DNA from 3 places in the Pseudomonas sp. MM227 genome. Region 2 is predicted to be linked to each of the others. Evidence: predicted binding sites of a transcription regulator. Region 2 holds the regulator's gene; each other region holds the start of a gene.

Region 1 (7,480 bases), 460 kb from region 2:
CCGATGACCCGCACTTCTGTCCGTAGCGTGTGCCCGTACTGCGGGGTGGGCTGCGGTATCGTCATGACCGTCGAGAACGATCGGGTGGTCAAGGTCAGCGGTGACAAGCAGCATCCGGCCAACGCCGGGCGCCTGTGCACCAAGGGCAGCAGCTGTGCCCAGCCGCTGACTGATCCGGGCCGGATGCAGCATGCCTACGTGCGCCACGGGCGCGACCACGAGCCGGTGCAATCGAGCATGGACGCGGCCATTGCGGACGCCGGTGGCCGTTTGCGGCAGATCCTCGATGAACATGGCCCGGATGCAGTGGCTTTCTATGTTTCCGGGCAGATGTCGCTGGAAGCCCAGTACCTGGTCAACAAGCTTGCCAAGGGCTACGTTCGCACTCGGCACATCGAGTCCAACTCGCGGCTGTGCATGGCCAGTGCGGGGAGCGGCTACAAGCTGTCGTTGGGTGCCGATGGCCCGCCCGGTTCCTATGATGATTTCGATCACGCCGACGTGTTCCTGGTGATCGGCGCGAACATGGCCGACTGTCATCCGATCCTGTTCCTGCGCCTGTTGGACCGACTCAAGGCGGGAGCCAGGTTGATCGTGGTCGACCCGCGGCGCACGGCCACCGCCGACAAGGCCGACCTGTTCCTGCAGATCGAGCCGGGCACCGATCTGGCCTTGCTCAACGGCTTGCTGCACCTGTTGCATGCCGATGGCGGTACCGACCCGGCGTTCATCGCGGCACACACCGAAGGTTGGGAGGAATTGCCAGCGTTTCTGGCCGACTACACGCCGGCGCGGGTCGCCGAGATCACCGGCCTCGATGAAGGAGCGATCCGTCAGGCCGCGCAGTGGATCGGCGGCGCGGCGAACTGGATGAGTTGCTGGACCATGGGGCTGAACCAGAGTATCCAGGGCACCTGGAACACCAATGCGCTGTGCAACCTGCACTTGGCCACGGGCGCCATCTGCCGTCCGGGCAGTGGGCCGTTTTCCCTGACCGGCCAGCCCAATGCCATGGGCGGACGCGAAATGGGCTACATGGGGCCGGGTCTGCCCGGCCAGCGATCATTGCTGGTGGACGCGGACCGGGCCCATGTCGAGCGGCTCTGGAACATCCGTTCCGGCAGCCTGCGCAAAGAAGGCAACGCCGGTACCATCGACCTGTTCCGGCAAATGGGCGAGGGCGCAATCAAGGCCTGCTGGATCATCTGCACCAACCCGGTGGCCAGTGTCGCCAACCGCCGGCAAGTGATCGAGGGCTTGCAGGCCGCCGAACTGGTGATCACCCAGGATGCGTTTCTCGATACCGAAACCAACCGCTACGCCGACGTCCTGCTGCCGGCTGCGCTGTGGGCCGAGGCGCAAGGGGTGATGATCAACTCCGAGCGCAACATGACCTTGATGCCCAAGGCCGTGAACGCACCGGGACAGGCCCTGGCCGACTGGCAGATCATCGCCCGTGTGGCCTGCGCCATGGGCTTCGCCGAAGGCTTCGACTACGCCAGCGCCGAGCAGGTCTATGAAGAGCTGCAAGGGTTCGACAATCCGCAGAGCGGCTATGACATCCGCGGCGCAAGCTATGCGCAACTGCGCAAGCAGCCAAGGCAATGGCCCTCTGCGCCTGGCCAGGACGCTCCGCGCAGCCCGATTCGCTACCTGACCGACGCCGGGCCGCGCTTTCCCACCGCCAGCGGGCGCGGACGCTTCTTCGCCCGTCCGCATCTGCCGCCCGCCGACCTGCCCGACGGCCAGTTCGCGATGGTGCTCAATACCGGCCGTCTGCAGCACCAGTGGCATACCCTGACCAAGACCGGCAAGGTCGCTACGCTGAACAAGCTCGACCCTGGCCCGTTCATCGAAATCCACCCCGACGATGCCGAGCGCCTGAGCATCGGCGAGGCTGATCAAGTGCAGGTCCGCTCGCGGCGCGGCCAGGCGGTATTGCCGGCACGCATCAGCGACCGAGTGCGGCCAGGCAATTGCTTCGCGCCGTTTCACTGGAGCGATGTCTACGGCAGCGACCTGGCCATCAATGCGTTGACCAGCGACGCCAGCGATCCGCTGTCGCAACAGCCCGCGTTCAAATTCGCGGCCGTGGCCCTGCAACGGGTCGGCTCGCCGAAGATCACCCTGCACGACCTCGATCCAGCGCTGGCCGACGCCGTTGCGCCGCTTGCCGGGCAAGCGGGGACCCTGGTGCTCTGGGCCTCGCAGACCGGCAACGCGCAAGCCATCGCCGAGCGCTGCGTGCAGACTCTGCGCGAGCGCGGCGCGCCGGTGCTGCTGCGCGGCATGGACGAGATCACCACCGCCGACCTGCTGGCGGCGCGCGACGTATTGCTGGTGACCAGCACCTTCGGCGACGGCGACGCACCCGACAACGCGGTGCGCCTGTGGGCGCAGCTGCAGGCCGAGGGCATCGAGCCCTGCCCGGACCTGCGCTACGCGGTGCTGGCGCTGGGCGATTCGAGTTACGGACAGTTCTGTGGCTTCGCCCGCAAGCTGGACGCACGCCTGCAGCAGTTGGGTGGGCAGCGCCTGCTGGCCCGCGTCGAGTGCGAACCTGACGATCAGGAACTCGCCGAGCAGTGGACCAAGGCCGTTGGCCTGCTGCTGGCGGGCGCCCCGCTTGGCGAAACGACCCCGTTGGCGACCCAGGCCCCGCCGCTGTACACCCGCAAGCGGCCATGGCTGGCGCGTGTCCTGCACAATCAGGTGCTCAATGCGCCGGGCACCGAGAAGGAAGTTCGCCATGTGGTGTTCGACCTCAAGGACAGCGGGCTGGTGTACGAGGCGGGGGATGCGCTTGGGGTGTGGCCGAGCAACTGCATGAGCCTGGTCGAGGAACTGCTGGCGTGCCTGGGCCTGGACAGCAGCGAGCGGGTGATGCTCAAGGGGCAGGGTGAACAGCCGCTGGCGGTGGCGTTGCACAAGCATCTGGACATTACCCGCATCACCCCGCAGTGGTTGGCGTTCATTGGCCAGCGCTGCGCCGACCCGCTGCTGGCCACGCTGCTCACGCCCGACCGCGCCGGTGAGCTCCAGCAATGGCTGTGGGGTCGGCAACTGATCGACCTGCTCGACGCCTTTCCCGTCACACTCACCACGCAGGAACTGCTTGGCCTGCTCAAGCCGCTGCAGCCGCGGCTGTATTCCATCAGCTCGAGTGCCCGCACCGACCCGCAGCAGGTGCACATCACCCTCTCGACGGTGCGCTATCACTGCAACGAGCGTGTACGCAGCGGGGTGTGTTCGGGCTTTCTGGCGGATCGCTCGGCGGCGGCGCTGGTACCGATCTTCGTGCACAAGGCCACCGGGTTTCGCGTGCCCAGCCAACCCGAGACACCGATGATCATGGTCGGACCGGGTACCGGCATAGCGCCGTTTCGCGCCTTCCTCCACGAGCGGCAGGCGCTCGGCCACAGCGGACGCAATTGGCTGCTGTTCGGCGAGCAGCGCGAGCTCAGCGACTTCTACTACCGCGACGAGCTGCACGCCTGGTTGCGCAGCGGCCATCTGCATCGGCTCGATACAGCGTTCTCCAGGGATCAGGCGGAAAAGATCTACGTCCAGGACCGCTTGCGCCAGCAGGGTGCCCAGGTCTGGCAATGGTTGCAGCAAGGTGGCCATTTCTATGTCTGCGGGGATGCCAGCCGGATGGCCAAGGATGTCGATGCGGTGCTGCGGCAGGTAGTGGCCGAGCACGGCGGCATGAGCGAGGTACAGACCGAGGCTTATATGGCGCAGCTCAGTCGCGACAAGCGCTACGTGCGGGATGTGTACTGAAACGGTGCGTGGTGCACTGGGATGGGTCTTGTTGTCAGTGAGGGCTTCTTCGCGGCGAGCCCTCTGCCCGCGGAAAGGCCCTACCTGACACACACCAAACCACCCTGGCACGCAATCTGCTTTCACCTTGGCCAAGTCCCGGTGATCAACGACGATCACCCTACCGGACAACCTCAATCCGACCATCAGGCAAAGGCGCCTGGAGCATTCGCTCCAGGCGTTTTTTTTGCCCGATGGTCAGGACACCGTGACCCGCTTGGAGATACCTATGAATGCGCTCGTGAACCTCAGGCCCCGGCAGAAGCTCATCGTTATCGGCAACGGCATGGTCGGTCATCATTGTGTCGAGCAGCTGATCGAGCGCAGCGCGGTCGATCGCTACGAGATCCATGTCTTCGGCGAAGAACGCCAGCGCGCCTACGATCGAGTGCACTTGTCCGAATACTTCGGCGGCTCGTGTGCCGAAACCCTGGCCTTGGGCGATGCCCAGCTGTATGGCCTGCACGGCGTCACCCTGCACCTGAGCCAGCCGGTGCTCGAGATCGACCGCCAGGCGCGCGAAGTGGTCACCGCCACTGGGCGGCACGGCTACGATGTGCTGGTACTGGCCACCGGCTCGTTCCCCTTCGTGCCACCGATTCCAGGTTGCGAAGGCAACGCACGGCTGGTCTATCGCACCCTGGACGATCTGGACGCCATTCGTGCAGCCGCGTGCGGTGCGCGCCGTGGTGTGGTGGTCGGCGGCGGTCTGCTCGGCCTCGAAGCGGCGAATGCCTTGAAGTCGCTCGGGCTGGAAGCTCATGTGGTCGAATTCGCCTCGCGTCTGATGCCCGTGCAATTGGACGTCGACGGCGGCGCTGCCTTGCGTGCGCGCATCGAGGCATTGGGGGTGGGCGTGCACACCTCCCGTGCCACGCAGAACGTCGAGGCCGGCGAGACCCATCGCTACCGGATGAACTTCGACGGCGGCGAGTTCCTGGAAACCGACCTGATCGTGTTCTCCGCCGGGATTCGTCCCCAGGATGCGCTGGGCCGCGCCTGCGGCCTGGAGATCGCCGCCCGCGGCGGCATCGTCATCGACCCGCACTGCCGCAGCAGCGACCCGGCGGTGTATGCGATCGGCGAATGCGCTTCGTGGAACGGCAGCGTCTTCGGCCTGGTGGCGCCAGGCTACAGCATGGCCCGAAACGTGGCTTGCGAGCTGGCCGGGGAGGCACCGGTGGCCTTCAGCGGCGCCGACATGTCGACCAAGCTCAAGCTGCTGGGCGTCGACGTCGGCTCCATTGGTGATGCCCATGCCATTACGCCGGGCGCCAAGAGCTACCGTTTCATCGACGAAGCCAACGCCAGCTACCGTCGTCTGGTGGTGGACGCCAGTGGCAAACACGTTCTGGGCGCTGTGCTGGTCGGCGACAACAGTTACTACGACACCCTGCTGCAATATGCCCAGAACGGCATCGCCTTGCCGGCCGACCCTTCGACGCTGATCCTGCCGTTGTCCGACGGCGCACCGACCCTGGGCGCCGATGCGTTGCCGGACACCGCCATGATCTGCTCCTGCCACAACGTCAGCAAAGGGGCGATCTGTTCTGCCATCGATGGAGGCTGTGGCGACCTGTCGGCGCTCAAGTCCCAGACCAAGGCCTGCACCGGTTGCGGCGGCTGCGCCGCGCTGCTCAAGCAGGTGTTCGAACATGAGCTGATTGCCCGCGGCGTCAGCGTCGACAAGAGCCTGTGCGAACACTTCGCCTACACCCGCGCCGAGCTCTATGCCCTGGCCCGTGTCGAGGGCATCGCCAGCTTCGAGGACATGCTTGCCCGCCACGGCCGCGGCGCAGTGGGGTGCGACGTGTGCAAGCCCACCGTCGGCAACATCCTCGCCTCCTGCTGGAACCAGCCGATCATGGACCCCTCGCTGGTGCCGCTGCAGGACACCAACGATACGTTCATGGCCAACATGCAGAAGAATGGTACCTACTCGGTAGTGCCACGCATTCCGGGTGGTGAGATAACCCCGGACAAGCTGATCGCCATCGGTGTGGTGGCGAAGAAATACGACCTCTACACCAAGATCACCGGCGGCCAGCGCATCGACCTGTTCGGTGCACAGTTGCACGAGTTGCCGGAGATCTGGAGCGAGCTGATCGAAGCCGGCTTCGAGACCGGTCATGCCTACGGCAAGTCGACCCGTACCGTGAAATCCTGTGTGGGCAGCACGTGGTGCCGCTACGGCGTGCAGGACAGCGTGGCCATGGCCTTGCGCATCGAGGATCGCTACAAGGGCCTGCGCTCGCCGCACAAGCTCAAGTTCGCCGTGTCCGGCTGCACCCGCGAATGTGCCGAGGCGCAGAGCAAGGATATCGGCGTGATTGCCACCGAGAAGGGCTGGAACCTCTACGTGTGCGGCAACGGCGGCATGCGTCCGCGGCACGCCGAACTGTTCGCCACCGATCTTGACGATGAACAGCTGATTCGCTACATCGACCGCGTCCTCATGTTCTACATCCGTACCGCCGACAAGCTGCAGCGCACCTCGGTGTGGCGCGAAAGCCTGGAGGGCGGGCTGGAGTTCCTCAAGCAGGTCGTGCTGGAGGACAGCCTGGCCCTGGGCGCCGAACTCGAAGCGCAGATGCAGCGGGTGGTCGATCACTATGAATGCGAATGGGCCAATGCCCTGAAGGATCCGGAAAAGCTCAAGCGCTTCCGCACCTTCGTCAACGACAAGCGTGCGGACCCGGGTGTGCAGTTCGTCAAGGAACGTGGCCAGCGTCGCCCGGCGCAGGCGGGCGATGTGGTCACGTTGATCCCGGTGATGGAGGAGGTGTTGTGATGCAGGCGGCCAAGGCGGTGCAAGCGATGGACTGGCAAGCAGTGTGCGATCGAGCGGACTTGATCGCCAATTCCGGTGTGGTGGTATGGCTGCACGGCGACCAGGTGGCAGTGTTTTACCTTCCCGACGCGGGCGAGGGCCGGGTGCTGCACGCCATCGACAACCACGACCCGCGCTCGGGCGCCAATGTGCTGGGGCGTGGCATCGTCGGGTATCTGCAGGGCGAGCTGGTGGTGGCTGCGCCGCTGTACAAGCAGCATTACTGTTTCAGCGACGGGCGCTGCCTGGAGGCGCCGGAGCAGGGCATCAGGGTGTGGCCGGTGCGCTTCAATGGTGATCGGGTGGAGATTGGCAGGGTCTAGGGTGGTCTTGCGGGCCTCTTCGCGGGCAGAGAGCTCGCCGCCCGCCCCGCTCCCATATTGGTGTGCGTACGCCGGACCATTGTGGGAGCGGGGCGGGCGGCGAGCTCTCTGCCCGCGAAGAGGCCCTGACTACCAAAGCAAACCCCATGGCCCAATGCTACGATTGGCGCCATGAACCTCGACAGCCGCATCAAATTCCGCCACCTGCTGTGCTTTCTCGAAATTGCCCGCCAGGGCAGCTTCGCCAAGGCTGCCGATGGCCTGTCCATCAGCCAGCCGGCGATTTCCAAGACGCTCAAGGAACTCGAAGACCTGCTGCAGACCCGCCTGTTCGACCGCGACAAGAGCGGCGTCGAACTGACCGCCGCCGGCGTGCGCTTCATGCGTTATGCCGGGCCCTGCGTGCAGGCCTTGCGCGACGGCGTCAGCAGCCTGCGCGGCGAGCCCCACGAAGCCCCCCAGGTGCGCATCGGCGTGCTGTCGACCGTGGAAAGCCAGCTGTTGC
Region 2 (7,480 bases):
CGAAACCGAGCTGGGTGGGTTCGATGCCTTCAAGGAAGCGTTCACCAAAGCCGCGCTGAGCCGCTTCGGCAGTGGCTGGGCCTGGCTCAGCGTCACCCCGGAAAAGAAGCTGGTGGTGGAGAGCAGCGGCAACCAGGACAGCCCATTGATGAATGGCAACACGCCGATTCTGGGCCTGGACGTCTGGGAGCACGCCTACTACCTCAAGTACCAGAACCGTCGGCCTGAATACATCAATGCGTTCTACAACGTGGTCGACTGGGCCAATGTCGAGAAGCGCTACCAAGCCGCCGTGAACTGAGCCCCGCGCCATGGGATCGCAGGCCTTCGCGCTGGTCAGTGTTCGCCGCTTTCGCCTGGCGCTGGGCACGTTGCTGTTATTGGCAGGCGCGGCCCTGCTGGTAGGCGAGCTGCTAGCCTGGCTCGACCTCGAGCCGCGCATCCTGCGTGCGCTCGAAGGCGGTGCCATCTGCGCCCTGGGCACGGCTCTGGGCGCGGTCCCGGTACTGGTCATTCGCAGCATGCCCGTTGCGGTGGCCGATACATTGCTGGGTTTCGGCGCGGGCGTGATGCTGGCAGCCACTGCGTTCTCGCTGATCATTCCCGGCCTGGATGCGGCAGCGGCCATCGGTTTCTCACGCTGGGGCGCTGGTGGCCTGATGAGCCTGGGCATCATGTCTGGAGCGTTCTGCCTGTATCTGGTGGACCGGAGGGTTTCCGGAGTCACACCGGACTATCTGGTGGGCAGCACGCAGCAGCCTGTGATCCCTGCACGTATCTGGATCTTCGTGATCGCCATCATTGCTCACAACATCCCGGAGGGCATGGCCATCGGCGTGTCGGCTGGCGGCGGCATGCACGATGCCGACAGCCTGGCGATGGGCATTGCCCTGCAGGACGTCCCCGAGGGCCTGGTGATTGCGCTGGTACTGGCAGGTGCCGGAATGGCGCGCTACAAAGCTTTCCTGATTGGCGCCGCGTCTGGGCTGGTCGAGCCGGTATTCGCCGTGCTCTGTGCCTGGTTGGTGCGCATGGGCGAGCTGTTGCTGCCCTTGGGCCTGGCCTTCGCGGCCGGCGCGATGCTGCTGGTAGTGACCCACGAGATCATTCCCGAGTCACGCAGCAATGGTCATCACAAGTTGGCGAGCCTGGGCCTGTGTGTAGGGTTCTGCCTGATGATGGTCATGGACACTGCGCTGTCTTGACCCCTGACCCTTGAACCCAGAGCTCAGAACCTGACGTAGCGCAGTACTCGACTGCCGCTACCGGGTTCTGCTTCTCGGCCGTTGGCTGGCTTTACTCGCCTTCGTCGAACTTGTCGTTGATCAGTTTGACGATGGCATCGAGCGCCTGCTGATCCTGCTCGCCTTCGGTGTGCAGGTGAATGGTGGTGCCTTTTCCGGCTGCCAACATCATTACACCCATGATGCTCTTGCCGTCGACCAAAGCTTCTGGTGTGCGGCCGACGCGTACCTGGCAGGGAAAGCGTCCCGCCACGCCGACGAATTTCGCTGCGGCGCGGGCGTGCAGGCCGAGCTTGTTGATGATTTCTACTTGGAGGGCGGGCATTGCGCGGGGGATCCTTTCAGCTGAGGTCGCGATGGCGAACCTGGACGTTCTTGAGCGACTGCTGCAGCAATCGGCCCAGGCGCTCGGTCAAGTATACCGAGCGATGATGCCCGCCTGTACAGCCGATGGCGATGGTGACATAGGCGCGACTGCTGGCGGCGAAGCGCGGCAGCCATTTGAGCAGGTAGGAGGAGATGTCCTGGTACATCTCTTCGACGTCCGGCTGGGCCGCCAGGTATTCGGCGACCGGGGCGTCGAGCCCGGACTGTTCTCGCAGCTCCGGCTTCCAGTAGGGGTTGGGCAGGCAGCGCACGTCGAACACCAGGTCGGCGTCTATGGGCATGCCGCGCTTGAACCCGAATGACTCCACCAGAAAGGCCGTACCAGGCTCTGGCTTGTTCAGCAGCCGGACCTTGATTGCATCGCGCAGCTGGTAGAGGTTCAGGTTGGTCGTGTTGATCTTGAGGTCGGCCAGATCGACGATGGGCCCGAGCAGGTCGCTTTCGACGCGGATGGCCTCGGCCAGCGAGCGGCTCTCGTTGCTCAGCGGGTGGCGGCGACGGGTCTCGGAAAAACGCTTGAGCAGCGTTTCTTCGTCGGCGTCCAGGTACAGAACATCGCAATTGATGTGCTTGGCCCGTACTTCGGCCAGCAGTTGGGGAAAACGTGATAAATGGCTGGGCAGGTTGCGCGCATCGATTGACACCGCTACCTGCGGCTGTGCCAGCTCGGTGTGGATCAGGGCACGCTCTGCCAGTTCGGGTAGTAACCCGGCCGGCAGGTTGTCGATGCAATAGAAACCGTTGTCTTCGAGAACATCCAGGGCAGTGCTCTTGCCTGAGCCTGAGCGGCCACTGACGATGATCAAACGCATGGTTAATGACCGCTCTGTTCGTCCAGTACCACTTGGTACAAGGCTTGATTGCTGGGCGCCGAACGCAGTTTCTCACGCACTTCCTTGCGATCGAGCATGCTGGCGATCTGGCGGAGCAACTCCAGGTGGGCATCGGTGGCCGCTTCGGGTACCAGAAGCACGAACAGCAGATCCACGGGAGCGCCGTCGATGGCGTCGTAGTCGATCGGGGCGCTCAGGTGGATAAGGGCGCTGACGGGTGTATCGCAGCCCTTCAGGCGACAATGCGGGATGGCAATGCCGTTGCCGAATCCGGTCGAGCCCAGTTTTTCACGGGCAACGAGCGCTTCGAATACCGTTTGGGTATCCAGCGTGGGCACTTCGCGACCGATCAACTCGGCGATGTTTTCGAGTGCTTTCTTCTTGCTGCCGCCCGGCACGTTCACGCATGAACGGCCGGGGGTCAGGATGGTTTCTAGTCGGATCATGAGTGGGGAGTGTCAGCGAGCAGTCGCGCCTTGCAGCAGACTTTGCTGTTTTTCCTTATGCTTTTTGAGTTGGCGATCCAGCTTGTCGGTAAGCAGGTCGATGGCCGCGTACATGTCGTCATGTTCGGCGTTGGCAACCACCTCACCACCGGGTATGCGCAGGGTGGCTTCGATTTTCTGTTTGAGCTTCTCGACCTCCATGATCACCTGAACGTTGGTGATCTTGTCGAAATGACGTTCGAGCCGCTCGAGTTTTTCCCCGATGTAGGTTCGCAGGGGTTCGGTCACATCCAGTTGGTGTCCACTGATGTTGACTTGCATACCGCTTCTCCTTATTGCCATTGCATAAAGAAGCAGGCTTGGGTGCCTGCCACTGGAACGCTGTGGCACATCGCAGGGCTACATCAACCGCTTGCGTTCGCTGGACGGCGCAATCCCGAGGGATTCGCGATACTTGGCGACCGTTCGGCGGGCTACCTGGATGCCTTGTGCCTCCAGTAAACCAGCGATCTTGCTGTCACTCAACGGCTTTTTCTGATTTTCGGCCGCGACCAGTTTCTTGATGATCGCGCGGATCGCCGTGGAGGAGCATTCGCCACCTTCCGAGGTACTGACATGGCTCGAAAAAAAGTATTTCAGCTCGTATATGCCACGGGGTGTATGCATGTATTTCTGCGTGGTCACCCGTGAAATGGTCGATTCGTGCATGCCCACCGCCTCGGCGATGTCGTGCAGCACCAGAGGCTTCATGGCCTCGTCGCCATAGTCGAGGAAGCCGCGCTGGTGCTCGACGATCTGCGTCGCCACCTTCATCAGGGTCTCGTTACGGCTCTGCAGGCTCTTGATGAACCAGCGCGCTTCCTGCAGCTGGTTGCGCATGAAGGTGTTGTCGGCGCTGGTATCGGCGCGCCGCACGAAACCGGCGTACTGCGGATTGACTCGCAGGCGTGGCACGGACTCCTGATTGAGCTCGACCAGCCAGCGGTCGCTGTCCTTGCGCACGATGACATCGGGCACGACGTATTCCGGCTCGCTGGATTCGATCTGCGAGCCGGGTCGCGGATTGAGGCTCTGCACCAGCTCGATGACCTGGCGCAGCTCGTCTTCCTTGAGCTTCATGCGGCGCATCAGCTGGCTGTAGTCGCGCGAGCCGAGCATGTCGATGAAGTCGCTGACCAGGCGCTGGGCTTCGGCCAGCCAACGGGTCTTGGGCGGCAGCTGGCGCAGCTGCAGCATCAGGCATTCGCTCAGGTTGCGGGCGCCAATGCCAGCGGGCTCGAACTGCTGGATGCGGTGCAGCACCGCTTCGATCTCATCCAGCTCGATGTCCAGTTCAGGATCGAAAGACTCGCAGATTTCCTGCAGCGTCTCGTCCAGGTAACCCTGGTTGTTGATGCAGTCGATGATGGTCACGGCGATCAGCCGATCGGTGTCGGACATGGGCGCCAGGTTCAGCTGCCACAACAGATGCGTCTGCAGGCTTTCGCCGACCGATGTGCGCGTGGTGAAGTCCCACTCGTCGTCATCGTTGCTCGGCAGGCTGCTGGCGCTGGTCTGGTAGATGTCTTCCCAGGCGGTGTCCACAGGCAGTTCGCTGGGGATGCGCTCGTTCCAGTCGCCTTCCTCGAGGTTGTCGACCGTAGGCGCGGATTCCTGGAAGCTCGGCTCCTGGATTTCCTGGGGCGGTGTCTGCTCGACCTTGTCGGCCAGCGGGTCGCTGTTGTCGAAGTCGTCGCCTTCTTCCTGGCGTTCGAGCATGGGATTGGATTCCAGCGCTTCCTGAATCTCCTGTTGGAGGTCCAGGGTCGATAGCTGGAGAAGGCGGATGGCCTGTTGCAACTGCGGTGTCATCGTCAGTTGCTGGCCCATACGTAGGACGAGCGATGGTTTCATGGCAGGAACTTAACACCTTGGTCGCCGGCGCGAAGCGCCTTCTACTACGGGTACCGAAGCACCCGGCTTATGTCGTAAGCAAATTATATGCCTGAAACCTGAGTGTTTGCCTAGGGCGCCATGAAAATTAATGCCCGTGGGAGGGCGCTGGCGCCCTCGGGCCTTACAAGCGGAACTCGTGGCCCAGGTAGACTTCGCGCACCAGATCGTTGGCCAGAATGGTCTGGGCATCGCCTTCGGCAATCAGCTGGCCGTCGTTGACGATGTAGGCCGTTTCGCAGATATCCAGGGTCTCGCGGACGTTGTGGTCGGTGATCAATACGCCGATGCCCTTGGTCTTGAGGTGGTGGATAATCTGCTTGATGTCGCCGACCGAAATCGGATCGACACCGGCGAAGGGTTCGTCGAGCAGGATGAACTTGGGTGCGGTGGCCAGGGCGCGGGCGATCTCTACGCGGCGACGTTCACCCCCCGAAAGACTCATGCCCAGGTTGTCGCGGATGTGCGTGATGTGGAATTCCTGCAGCAGGCCTTCGAGCTCTGCCAGCCGAGCCGTGGCATCGAGTTCCTTGCGGGTTTCCAGAATGGCCATGATGTTGTCGGCCACCGACAGCTTGCGGAAGATCGAGGCCTCCTGCGGCAGGTAACCGATGCCGGAGCGGGCGCGGCCATGCATCGGCTGGTGACTGACGTCCAGGTCGTCGATGAGCACACGGCCCTGATCGGCCTGCACCAGGCCGACGATCATGTAGAAACAGGTGGTCTTGCCGGCCCCGTTGGGGCCCAGCAGGCCGACGATCTGCCCGCTTTCGATGGACAGGCTGACGTCGCGTACGACTTGCCGGCTCTTGTAGCTCTTGGCCAGGTGCTGCGCTTTCAGAACTGCCATTACTGGGCCTTCTGCGGTGCGTCGGATTTCTTCTTCGGCTGGATCACCATGTCGATGCGCGGACGAGGCGTGGTGACCTTGCTGCCCGTGGCACGGCCGGCGTTGACCACCTGGCGCACGGTGTCGTAGACGATCTTCTCGCCTTCGGACGTGTTGCCGTCGTTGATGACCTTGGCCTTGTCGATCAGCACGATGCGGTTCTGCGCCGCGAAGTACTGGATGGTCATGCCGTAGGCCTGCACGATGGGCTTGTCGGCGGCGGGTTTCTGCTCGTAGTAGGCCAGGTTGCCGACAGCAGTGAACACGTCCACGTCGCCCGTGGCATTGCGGGTGATGGTCACGGTATTGCCGGTGATCTTCATCGACCCTTGGGTAATGATCACATTGCCCTTGTAGGTCGCCACACCCTGTTTGTCGTCGAGCTGGGCATCGTCGGACTGGATATGAATGGGCTGATCGCGGTCAGTGGGCAGTGCCCAGGCGCTCGCGCTTCCCAGTGCTGCGCTCAGGCTGAGCAAAAAGGGGAGGGTTTTAACGAGCCTCATACTGTCCTCTTACGTTGGACAGCAAGTTGATCTTGCTGTCATTCAGATACGCTTTCATGCCCTTGGCCGTCGACACGCCACCGGCGCCGTCGATTCTAACGTCTTGGTCGGTCTGCGCATATTGCTTCTGTGGGAAAACGGTCATGCGCGAGCTGGTGATCAGCGTAGCGCGGCTTTTCTGATCGGTACGCGCGATGCGCACCGAATCGATCAGCTCGACTTCGCTGCCATCGGGATTGACTTCGCCGCGATCGCTGGTCACGTGCCATGGATAGACGGTTCCGCGGTACAGCTGCATGTCGGGCTTGGTCAGCAAAGTGACCTGCGACGTCTTCACGTGCTCGACCTTGTCGGCGGTCATGTCGTACTGCACGCCGCCATCGGGCAGGTATTGCCGAGCCTTCGCGTTGATAGCGTAGTAATCGATCTGGCTTTCGTCGACGGCTGCCGTGGGCTGGTCGAGGAAGCGCTCCGGGCTGATGTCCCAGTAGCCGATGGCGGCGAACAGCAGCCCCAGCACACCCAGGATGACGATATTGCGGATTTTCTTGTTCAGCATGTCAGGCCCTACAGGTAGGCGGCGCGGGCCGCTTCGAGATTGCCCTGGGCATCGAGGATCAGCTCGCAGAACTCGCGTGCCGCCCCGAAGCCGCCACTGGCCTGGGTCACACCGTCGGCATGCTGGCGCACGAAGGCATTGGCATTGGCCACTGCCATGCCCAGGCCCACCCGGCGAATCACCGGCAGGTCGGGCAGGTCGTCGCCCAGGTAAGCCACATGTTCATAGCTCAGGCCGAGTTCGGCGAGCAGTCCGTCGAGCACCACGAGTTTGTCTTCACGGCCCTGAAAGAGGTGGGCGATGCCCAGGTTTTTGGCACGCCGCTCCACCACCGGGCTCTTGCGACCGGTGATGATGGCCGTGGTCACGCCACTATTGATGAGCATCTTGATGCCCTGACCATCCAGCGTGCTGAAGCTTTTGAACTCGCTGCCGTCTTCGAGGAAATACAGGCGGCCATCGGTCAGTACGCCGTCGACGTCGAATACGGCCAGCTTGATGGCCTTGCCTCGCTGCAGGAGGTCGTTGCTGCCAGTCTCGGGCATTGCACCATTCTCGGTCATTACATGACTCCCGCGCGCAGCAGATCGCCAAGGTTGAAGGCGCCTACCGGACAGTCTTGATCGTCAACCACGATCAGTGAGTTGATCTTGTTGTCTTCCATGATCTTCAGCGCCTCGGCAG
Region 3 (7,480 bases), 2.0 Mb from region 2:
GGTGATGATATCGCCCACGCGGAACGCCTTGCGGTCGCTGTACAGGTTCTGCTCGAAGCCGGCCTGGTAGATCGAGCCGTTGTTGGCGGCGGCAGGCATCGGAGTGCGCGGCAGCACCGGGGCGTAGTACGGGTCGTTGGGCTTGGCCGGCGGCGCGACGCAACCGGTCAGCAAGGCCATTCCACTCAGGGCAAGAACAATCGAGACACGACGCATGACACAGACCTCACGGTGTAGCCGGCGCACGCGGCGCCCAGGTAGCTTGGGGATTACGGATGGACCCGGATTACAGGTTCTGGGTCAGGTTCTGCAGCATCTGGTCGGCAGTGGAGATGACCTTGGAGTTCATCTCGTAGGCACGCTGGGTGGTGATCATGTTGACCAGCTCTTCCACAGTGCTCACGTTGGAGTTTTCCAGAGTGTTCTGCAGTACCGTACCGGCGCCGTTCAGGCCGGGCGTTGCCACTTGCGGCGCGCCGCTGGAGGCGGTTTCCAGGAACAGGTTGCCACCGATGGCCTGCAGGCCGGCCGGGTTGATGAAGTCGGCGGTCTGCAGGTTGCCGATCACCTGCGAAGCGGCGTTGCCGGCGGTGGTGATGGACACGGTGCCGTCGGTGCCTACGGTGAAAGTCTGCGCTTCGTTGGGAACGACGATGGCAGGTTCCAGCGCCAGGCCCTGGGCGGTGACGATCTGGCCGTCGGAGTTCAGGTGGAAGGTACCGTCACGCGTGTAGGAAACGGTGCCGTCGGGCTGCATCACCTGAAAGAAGCCGCGACCGTTGATGGCCATGTCCAGCGGCTGGTCGGTGGTCTGCAGGCTGCCGGCGGTGAAGTTCTTCTGGGTGCCGACAATGCGCACACCGGTACCGACCTGCAGGCCCGACGGCAGTTCGCTGTCCTGGGTCGACTGGGCACCGGGCTGACGTTTGATCTGGTAGAGCAGGTCCTGGAATTCGGCGCGATCGCGCTTGAAACCCGTGGTCGACACGTTCGCCAGGTTGTTGGAAATCGTGGTCAGGTTGGTGTCCTGAGCCTGGAGGCCGGTCTTGCTGACCCATAGTGCTGGAAGCATGTGTCTTCTCCTGGAGCGCCTGGTTTACGGCGCGATCGCTACGCTGGAATTAGATTTGCAAGACCCGGGCCATGGCCTCGTCGCCTTCTTTGGCGGTGCTCATCATCTTGATGTGCAGTTCGAACTGCTTGGAGAGCGCCAGCACGGAGGTCATTTCCTCGACCGCATTGACGTTGCTCGCTTCCAGGAAGCCGGACTCGACACGGACCGCAGCGTCGGCAGGTGCCGGTTGGCCGCTGGAGGTGTGGATCAGACCGTCCAGGCCCTTGGTCAGGGTTTTCACGTCCGGATTGACCAGCTTGATGCGGTCGACCTGGGCCATGACGTTGGGAGCCTGCCCCAGACCACGAATACTGATGGTGCCGTCCATGCCGATTTCGATTTTCTCGTCGGGCGGCACGGCGATCGGACCGCCGTTGCCCATGACCGGCAAACCATTGCCGGCGCGCAGCACACCGAGCGCGTCGACGTTCATGCTGGCGGTGCGGACGTAGGCTTCGCCGCCGTCGGGTGTCTGTACGGCGATGAAGCCGTTGCCGCCCACCGCGACGTCCAGATCCCGGCCGGTTTCCTGCAGCGCGCCGCCACTGAAATCGGTGGCCGGACGTTCGGTCAGGGCATAGGCCCGCGAAGGAAAGGTATCGCCGAACACCGGCATGGAACGCGCCTGTTCCAGGTCACGCTTGAAGCCGGTGGTGGAAATGTTGGCCAGGTTGTTGGCATGCGCCTTCTGCGCCAGCGCGTTCTGGCTGGCACCGGTCATTGCCACATAGAGCATCTTGTCCACAGTTGTCTCCCTCGACGGGCGAATGCCGTCTACTGCTGTACTGAGAGAGGTAGAGCAATATGCGGGCCAACTTTGCCAATACGGCTACAGCCCCTCTAGGACGGGGGTTGCAGCGGTCCGGCCGAAGCGGACTGAAAGCTTGACGCCGAAAAGTCGGCGCCGGATTGCCGCTAGCGGCAACGAGAGAATGGATTTACGTCGCAACATCAGGGCGAGGCTCGACGGCGCCGTCTTCAACGACGGCAGCCGGCGTTGCTGAACGGCCCGGCGAAGCGACGGTAATGCGGGCCAGGGTCGACCTGACTGCACAGGTAGCGGCCGCTCGCCAGGCTCTGGTAGGTGTACCAGGGCGCGGGCGCCGCCACGGCCATCGCGCAGGTTGCGGCGATGACCAGGGCTGCACACAGACACCGGATCACTGCCCTGCCCTCATCAGGTCATCTGGATGATGGTCTGCATCACGGTGCTTTCGGTGGAAATGGTCTTGGCATTCGCCTGGTAGTTGCTCTGCGCCTTGATCAGGTTCACCAGCTCGGCCGTCAGGTCGACGTTGGAGTCTTCCAGCGCCTGGGACTGCAGGTTGCCCATGACACCGGTATCGGGCGTACCGATCACGGCGGTACCGGAAGCGAACGACTCCTTCCAGTTGGTGCCGCCATTGGGCGCCAGGCCTTGCATGTTGGCGAAGCTGGCCATGGCCACCTGACCGATGACCTTGTTCTGGCCGTTGGTGAAGTTGGCGAACATGTTGCCCGTGCCGTCCACCGACAGACCGGTCAGCTCACCTGTGGCGTAGCCGTCCTGGGTCTTGGCCGAGGTGGCCGATGCCGAGTTGTATTGCGTGGTCGCCAGCATGTCCAACGCCACGCCACCGGCATTGGCCGTCGCACCGTTGGGTGTCCAGGTTCCATCGGCGCCACGGGTGGAAGGCACCCAGCCGGCGAGGTTGAAGCTCTTGTCGGCGTTGATGCCCAGGCCACCAGGCACGTTACCCTGAGCGGGCACGATGAGGCTGCCGTCGGACTTGAAGCTCAAGGTATTGACCAACGGCGTGGTGGCCGTCGGATCGGACGGATTGCGACCGTCGATGGTGGTGTGCATGGTCCAGCTGTTGGCCGTGGCATCCTTGACGAAGTACTGGTTCATCTGGTGGGCGTTGCCCAGGCTGTCGTACACATCGGTGTTGAAGGTGTAGTTGTAGCTTTTGACGTTGCTCGGGTCGAACGGGGTAATGGTCGCCTGCGGCGCGCTGGAGTTGAGGTTGACCGTTTCGGCGATTTTCGAGGTCGCTTTGGGCTGCAGGTTCGCGGAGTCGATTTTCAGGTTGGTCAAGACGCCCGTCTGCACTACGCCGTCCTGGGCGTTGTAGCCCTGCAGGTTGTTGCCGCTCACGTCGACGACGTTGCCGTCCTTGTCGCTGTAGAAGGCACCGGCACGGGTGTAGAGCTTCTGGCCACCATCGTTGAGCACGAAGAAGCCGTTGCCGTTGATCGCCAGGTCGAGGCTCTGCCCGGTCGAGGCGATGTTGCCCTGAGTGAACTGCTGCGACACGGCCGCGGTGGTCACACCGCTGCCCACGCTGGTCTTGCCGGCCGTGGCGCGAATGGATGCGGCGTACTGGTCGGCGAATTCCGCGCGCGAGGATTTGAAGCCGGTGGTCGCGACGTTGGCAATGTTGTTGCCGGTGACGTTGAGCGCCTTGTTGGCTGCCGAAAGACCGCTGAGGCCGATATTGAAAGTCATGCTGTACTCCTGCGCCGGACGAAGCGGCTCAAATTCCGATGGTTTGGACTTTCGACAGCGCAACGCTACCCAGTCCAGCGAGGTTGAGGGTCAGTTCACCGCCGTTGGTGCCCATGGTGACGCTGTTCACCGTGGCTGGAAGGTAGGTGCTCATGGCCGTGGCGGTACCGTCGACGGTGGCTGCAGCCTTGAAGGTGTAGGTGCCGGCAGCGGCAACCGCGCCGTTGCTGTCCTTGCCATCCCAGGTGAAGGCGGCGTTGCCGGCGGACTGGCTGCCCAGATCGATATTGCGCACCAGGTCACCTTTGGCGTCGTAGACGCCCACCGTGGTGTTGCTGCTCGACGAGGTCAGCGCCACCGAGCCGGTGAGGCCCTTGGTGGGGTCGACCACGGCGGTATCGGTCTGGGCGATGACCGAGCGGCCGACCAGCGACGAGGCCTGCAGCGCCTGGGACGATTGGTAGTTGTTGACGATGGTACCCACCGACGCATTCAGGCTCTGCATGCTTTCCAGGCTGCTGAACTGCGCCAGCTGAGCGACGAACTCGCCATTGTCCTGGGGATCGAGGGGGTTCTGGTTCTGCATCTGGGTCACCAGCAGCTGCAGGAACGCGTCCTTGCCCAACGCACTGCCGGCGGTGCCGGTCGAGCTGTCGGTGCTGCTGGTGGTCTTCTGCAATGAGTCCAGGACCGAGGCGCTCACGCCATTGTTAATGCTGGTAGTCGTCATCTGCGCTCGCCTCTATCACTGACCCAGGGTCAGCACCTTCTGCATCATGGTCTTTGCGGTATTCATCAGTTCGGCGTTGGTCTGGAAGGAACGACTGGCCGAGATCATGTCGGCCATTTCCTCGACCACGTTGACGTTCGGGTAGTAGACGTAGCCATCCTTGTTCGCCGCCGGGTGATTGGGCTCGTAGCGCGCTTCCAGATCGCTCTGGTCCTCGACCACGCCGGTGACCTGCACACCCTGCCCCGCCGAATCCTGGTCCTGGAACAGCGAACCGCTGTCGCCGGCCTGCTGGCCCTGAAGCATGGTGGCGAACACCGGATGCCGTGCGCGGTAGGTCTGGTCGATGCTGGACGACACGGTTTCGGCGTTGGCGATGTTGCTCGCCACGGTGTTCAGGCGCGTGGTCTGCGCACTCATGCCGCTACCGGCAATGTTGAAAACGCTGGCAAGGGACATGGCTTAATCTCCGCGAAGGGCCGATACCAGCCCTTTGAACTTGCTGTTGAGCAGGGTGAAACTGGCCTGGAAGTTGACCGAGTTCTCGGCGTAGTTCGACTGCTCGATCTGCGCATCGACGGTGTTCTGGTCCAGCGAAGGCTGCGTGGAAATGCGGTACTGCAAGGTCTCGTCGCCCGAGCTGAAGCCCTGGGCGGCGATGTGCTTGCTGCTGGTGGTCTGCAGGCCGAAGGCACCTTTGCCGTTCTGCTCGTTCTGCGCTGCCAGCACCGAGGCGAAGTCCAGGTCCCGAGCTTTGTAGTTGGGCGTGTCGGCGTTGGCGATGTTGTTGGCCAGCACTTCGGCGCGCTTGGCGCGAAAGCCCAAGGCCTGCTCGTGAATGCCCAGCGCTTTGTCGAAACTGATGCTCATGTTGGTACCTATGCGGCAGACCAGATGGTTCGTGCAGGATAGATAGCAATCAGTGTGCCAAGTCTCAAAAAGCCCGTCCCATGCGGGTTGCGGGCCTATCAGGCGTTGGGTGATGCCAGAAAAGCGGCAAGAAATTTCCGCTGGAGGGGAAAAGCGGCAACGCTGGCGCCAGAAAAATTGCCGCCCGTGCGCCTTGGTCGCACGCCTGGGTGAAGGAGGCGCGCCAGGCGCAAGATCACTTGGCCTGGTAGATGATGCCGGGGCTGCACTGCACCATCTGATACAGCTCGGGCAAGCCGTTCAAGGCTTCGGATGCACCCAGGAACAGGTACCCGCCCGGCTTGAGGGTGCCATGGATACGGGTGAGGATGTCTTTCTTGACCTGTGCGGAAAAGTAGATCAGCACGTTGCGGCAGAACACGATGTCGAACTTGCCCAACGCCGCATAGCTGTCGAGCAGGTTGAACGCACGAAACTCGACGCGACTGCGGATGGGCGCCTTGACCGCCCAGCGCCCTGGCGTCTTGGGATCGAAATAGCGCTGCAGGCGCTCCTGGGAGAGGCCGCGGCCGATCGCCAGGCTGTCGTACTCACCACTCTTGCAGTTGGTCAGCATGCTGCCGGACAGGTCGGTGGCAACGATCTGCACGCCCGACTTCAACTGCCCCAGGTTGCTGCGCTCGAACTCGTCGATGGTCATCGACAGCGAATAGGGTTCCTGGCCGGACGAGCACGCCGCCGACCAGATGCGCAGGCGTGCGCCTGGGCTGGCCTTGATGCTTTCGGGCAAAACCTTGTTCTTCATCACTTCGAAAGGATAGGTGTCGCGAAACCACAGGGTTTCGTTGGTGGTCATGGCGTCCACCACCTGCTCGCGCAGGCCGCTGCGCGGCTGGGTCTGGATACGCTGCACCAGTTCGCCCAGGGACTTGATGCCCTGCTGCTCCATCAGCTTGTTCAGGCGGCTGGCAACGAGATACTGCTTGTTCTCGCCCAAGAGAATGCCACAGGCTTTTTCCAGGAAGACCCGGAACTGATCAAAATCCAAATTACCCGTAGACACGGTGCCGCCTCTTGCTGGTTCGGTAGGCCGGGCGCTGGCGCCCGGCATTCATACTGCTGCCTTGATGCGATCGACGACCCGTGCCGCCAGGTCGTCGGGGCGGAACTTGGCAAGGAAATCGTCGGCGCCGACCTTCTTGACCATGGCCTGGTTGAACACCCCTGACAACGACGTATGCAGAATGATGTGCAGCTTCTGCATGCGTGGGTCGCTGCGGATCTCGGCGGTCAGCGTGTAGCCGTCCATCTCCGGCATCTCGATGTCGGAGATCAGCATGAGGAATTCCTCCTCCGGACGCTTGCCCTCGTCGACCATCTTGCGCAGATACTCCAGCGCCTGACGGCCGTCGTTCAAGGCCACCACTTCTACCCCCACGGTCTGCAGGCAACGGGTCACCTGCTTGCGTGCCACCGATGAATCGTCGACGGTCAACACGCGCAGGGAAACGGCCTTGCTGTGCGTCTCCTCGTCGACCACGCCGACCGAGATCGCTTCGGAGGTCGGCGCCACTTCGGCGAGGATTTTCTCGACGTCGATGATCTCCACCAACTGGTTATCCACGCGGGTGACGGCCGTCAGGTAGTGATCGCGGCCGGTACCCCGGGGTGGTGGATGGATCTCTTCCCAGTTCATGTTGACGATGCGTTCCACCGAATGCACCAGAAAGCCCTGAATCTTGGTGTTGTACTCGGTGATGATGACGAAGGTATCGGTCGATGCCACAAGGCCCGCAGCACCCGTGGCCATGTCCAGATCGAGGATCGGGATGGTCGCGCCACGGATGTTGGCCACGCCGCGAACCACCGGGTTGGACTTCGGCAATACCGTCAGTTTGGGGCATTGCAGCACCTCCCTGACCTTGAAGACGTTGATCCCGTAGAGCTGCTTGCCATTGAGGCGAAACAACAACAGCTCCAGGCGATTCTGCCCAACCAGCTGCGTGCGCTGGTTCACCGAATCCATTACACCCGCCATGCCCAAACTCCTCTTGCGACCCGCTCGATATCGGCACGGGCCTTGCTATTAGCACTGCATGAACGCAAAAACGACAGTTTCTCGACACATCGCCGCGTATTTATTCTGGGCCGTTGCCACGGTGGGTGGCGCGGTGCTCGGCAGTGCGGCGCGCGCCGACAATGTCACATTGCCCGAACAGCTTATCGGTGTCACCCAGGGTTTTCTTGAGTTCACTGTTGAAGATTATCTGGCGACCTC

What was found. The regulator sigma-54, encoded in region 2, starts transcription at its own class of promoters, with help from an activator protein. The targets are predictions, from matches to a motif close to ANTGGCATNNANNTTGCTNT.
Region 1: a site for sigma-54 is predicted at 3,887-3,906, ahead of nirB (nitrite reductase large subunit NirB). Genes of this name have one in related genera too.
Region 3: a site for sigma-54 is predicted at 1,911-1,930, ahead of ONG87_RS13405 (flagellar basal body rod protein FlgF). Genes of this name have one in related genera too.

What each region holds. Positions count from the first base shown of each region.
Region 1 is NZ_OX352319.1:1,402,569-1,410,048, forward strand. Features, by position in the region: gene ONG87_RS06435 (bifunctional nitrate reductase/sulfite reductase flavoprotein subunit alpha) at 4-3,783, shown strand; gene nirB (nitrite reductase large subunit NirB) at 4,052-6,613, shown strand; gene nirD (nitrite reductase small subunit NirD) at 6,613-6,975, shown strand; gene pcaQ (pca operon transcription factor PcaQ) at 7,147-7,480, shown strand, end outside.
Region 2 is NZ_OX352319.1:945,458-952,937, forward strand. Features, by position in the region: gene ONG87_RS04200 (superoxide dismutase) at 1-301, shown strand, start outside; gene ONG87_RS04205 (ZIP family metal transporter) at 312-1,205, shown strand; gene ONG87_RS04210 (HPr family phosphocarrier protein) at 1,297-1,569, opposite strand; gene rapZ (RNase adapter RapZ) at 1,586-2,443, opposite strand; gene ptsN (PTS IIA-like nitrogen regulatory protein PtsN) at 2,446-2,910, opposite strand; gene raiA (ribosome-associated translation inhibitor RaiA) at 2,923-3,231, opposite strand; gene ONG87_RS04230 (RNA polymerase factor sigma-54) at 3,310-4,803, opposite strand; gene lptB (LPS export ABC transporter ATP-binding protein) at 4,967-5,692, opposite strand; gene lptA (lipopolysaccharide transport periplasmic protein LptA) at 5,692-6,237, opposite strand; gene lptC (LPS export ABC transporter periplasmic protein LptC) at 6,224-6,796, opposite strand; gene ONG87_RS04250 (HAD family hydrolase) at 6,805-7,341, opposite strand; gene ONG87_RS04255 (KpsF/GutQ family sugar-phosphate isomerase) at 7,359-7,480, opposite strand, start outside.
Region 3 is NZ_OX352319.1:2,964,316-2,971,795, forward strand. Features, by position in the region: gene flgH (flagellar basal body L-ring protein FlgH) at 1-216, opposite strand, end outside; gene flgG (flagellar basal-body rod protein FlgG) at 287-1,072, opposite strand; gene ONG87_RS13405 (flagellar basal body rod protein FlgF) at 1,122-1,859, opposite strand; gene ONG87_RS13410 (hypothetical protein) at 2,093-2,278, opposite strand; gene flgE (flagellar hook protein FlgE) at 2,292-3,602, opposite strand; gene flgD (flagellar hook assembly protein FlgD) at 3,631-4,332, opposite strand; gene flgC (flagellar basal body rod protein FlgC) at 4,348-4,791, opposite strand; gene flgB (flagellar basal body rod protein FlgB) at 4,795-5,202, opposite strand; gene cheR (protein-glutamate O-methyltransferase CheR) at 5,438-6,265, opposite strand; gene ONG87_RS13440 (chemotaxis protein CheV) at 6,314-7,240, opposite strand; gene flgA (flagellar basal body P-ring formation chaperone FlgA) at 7,299-7,480, shown strand, end outside.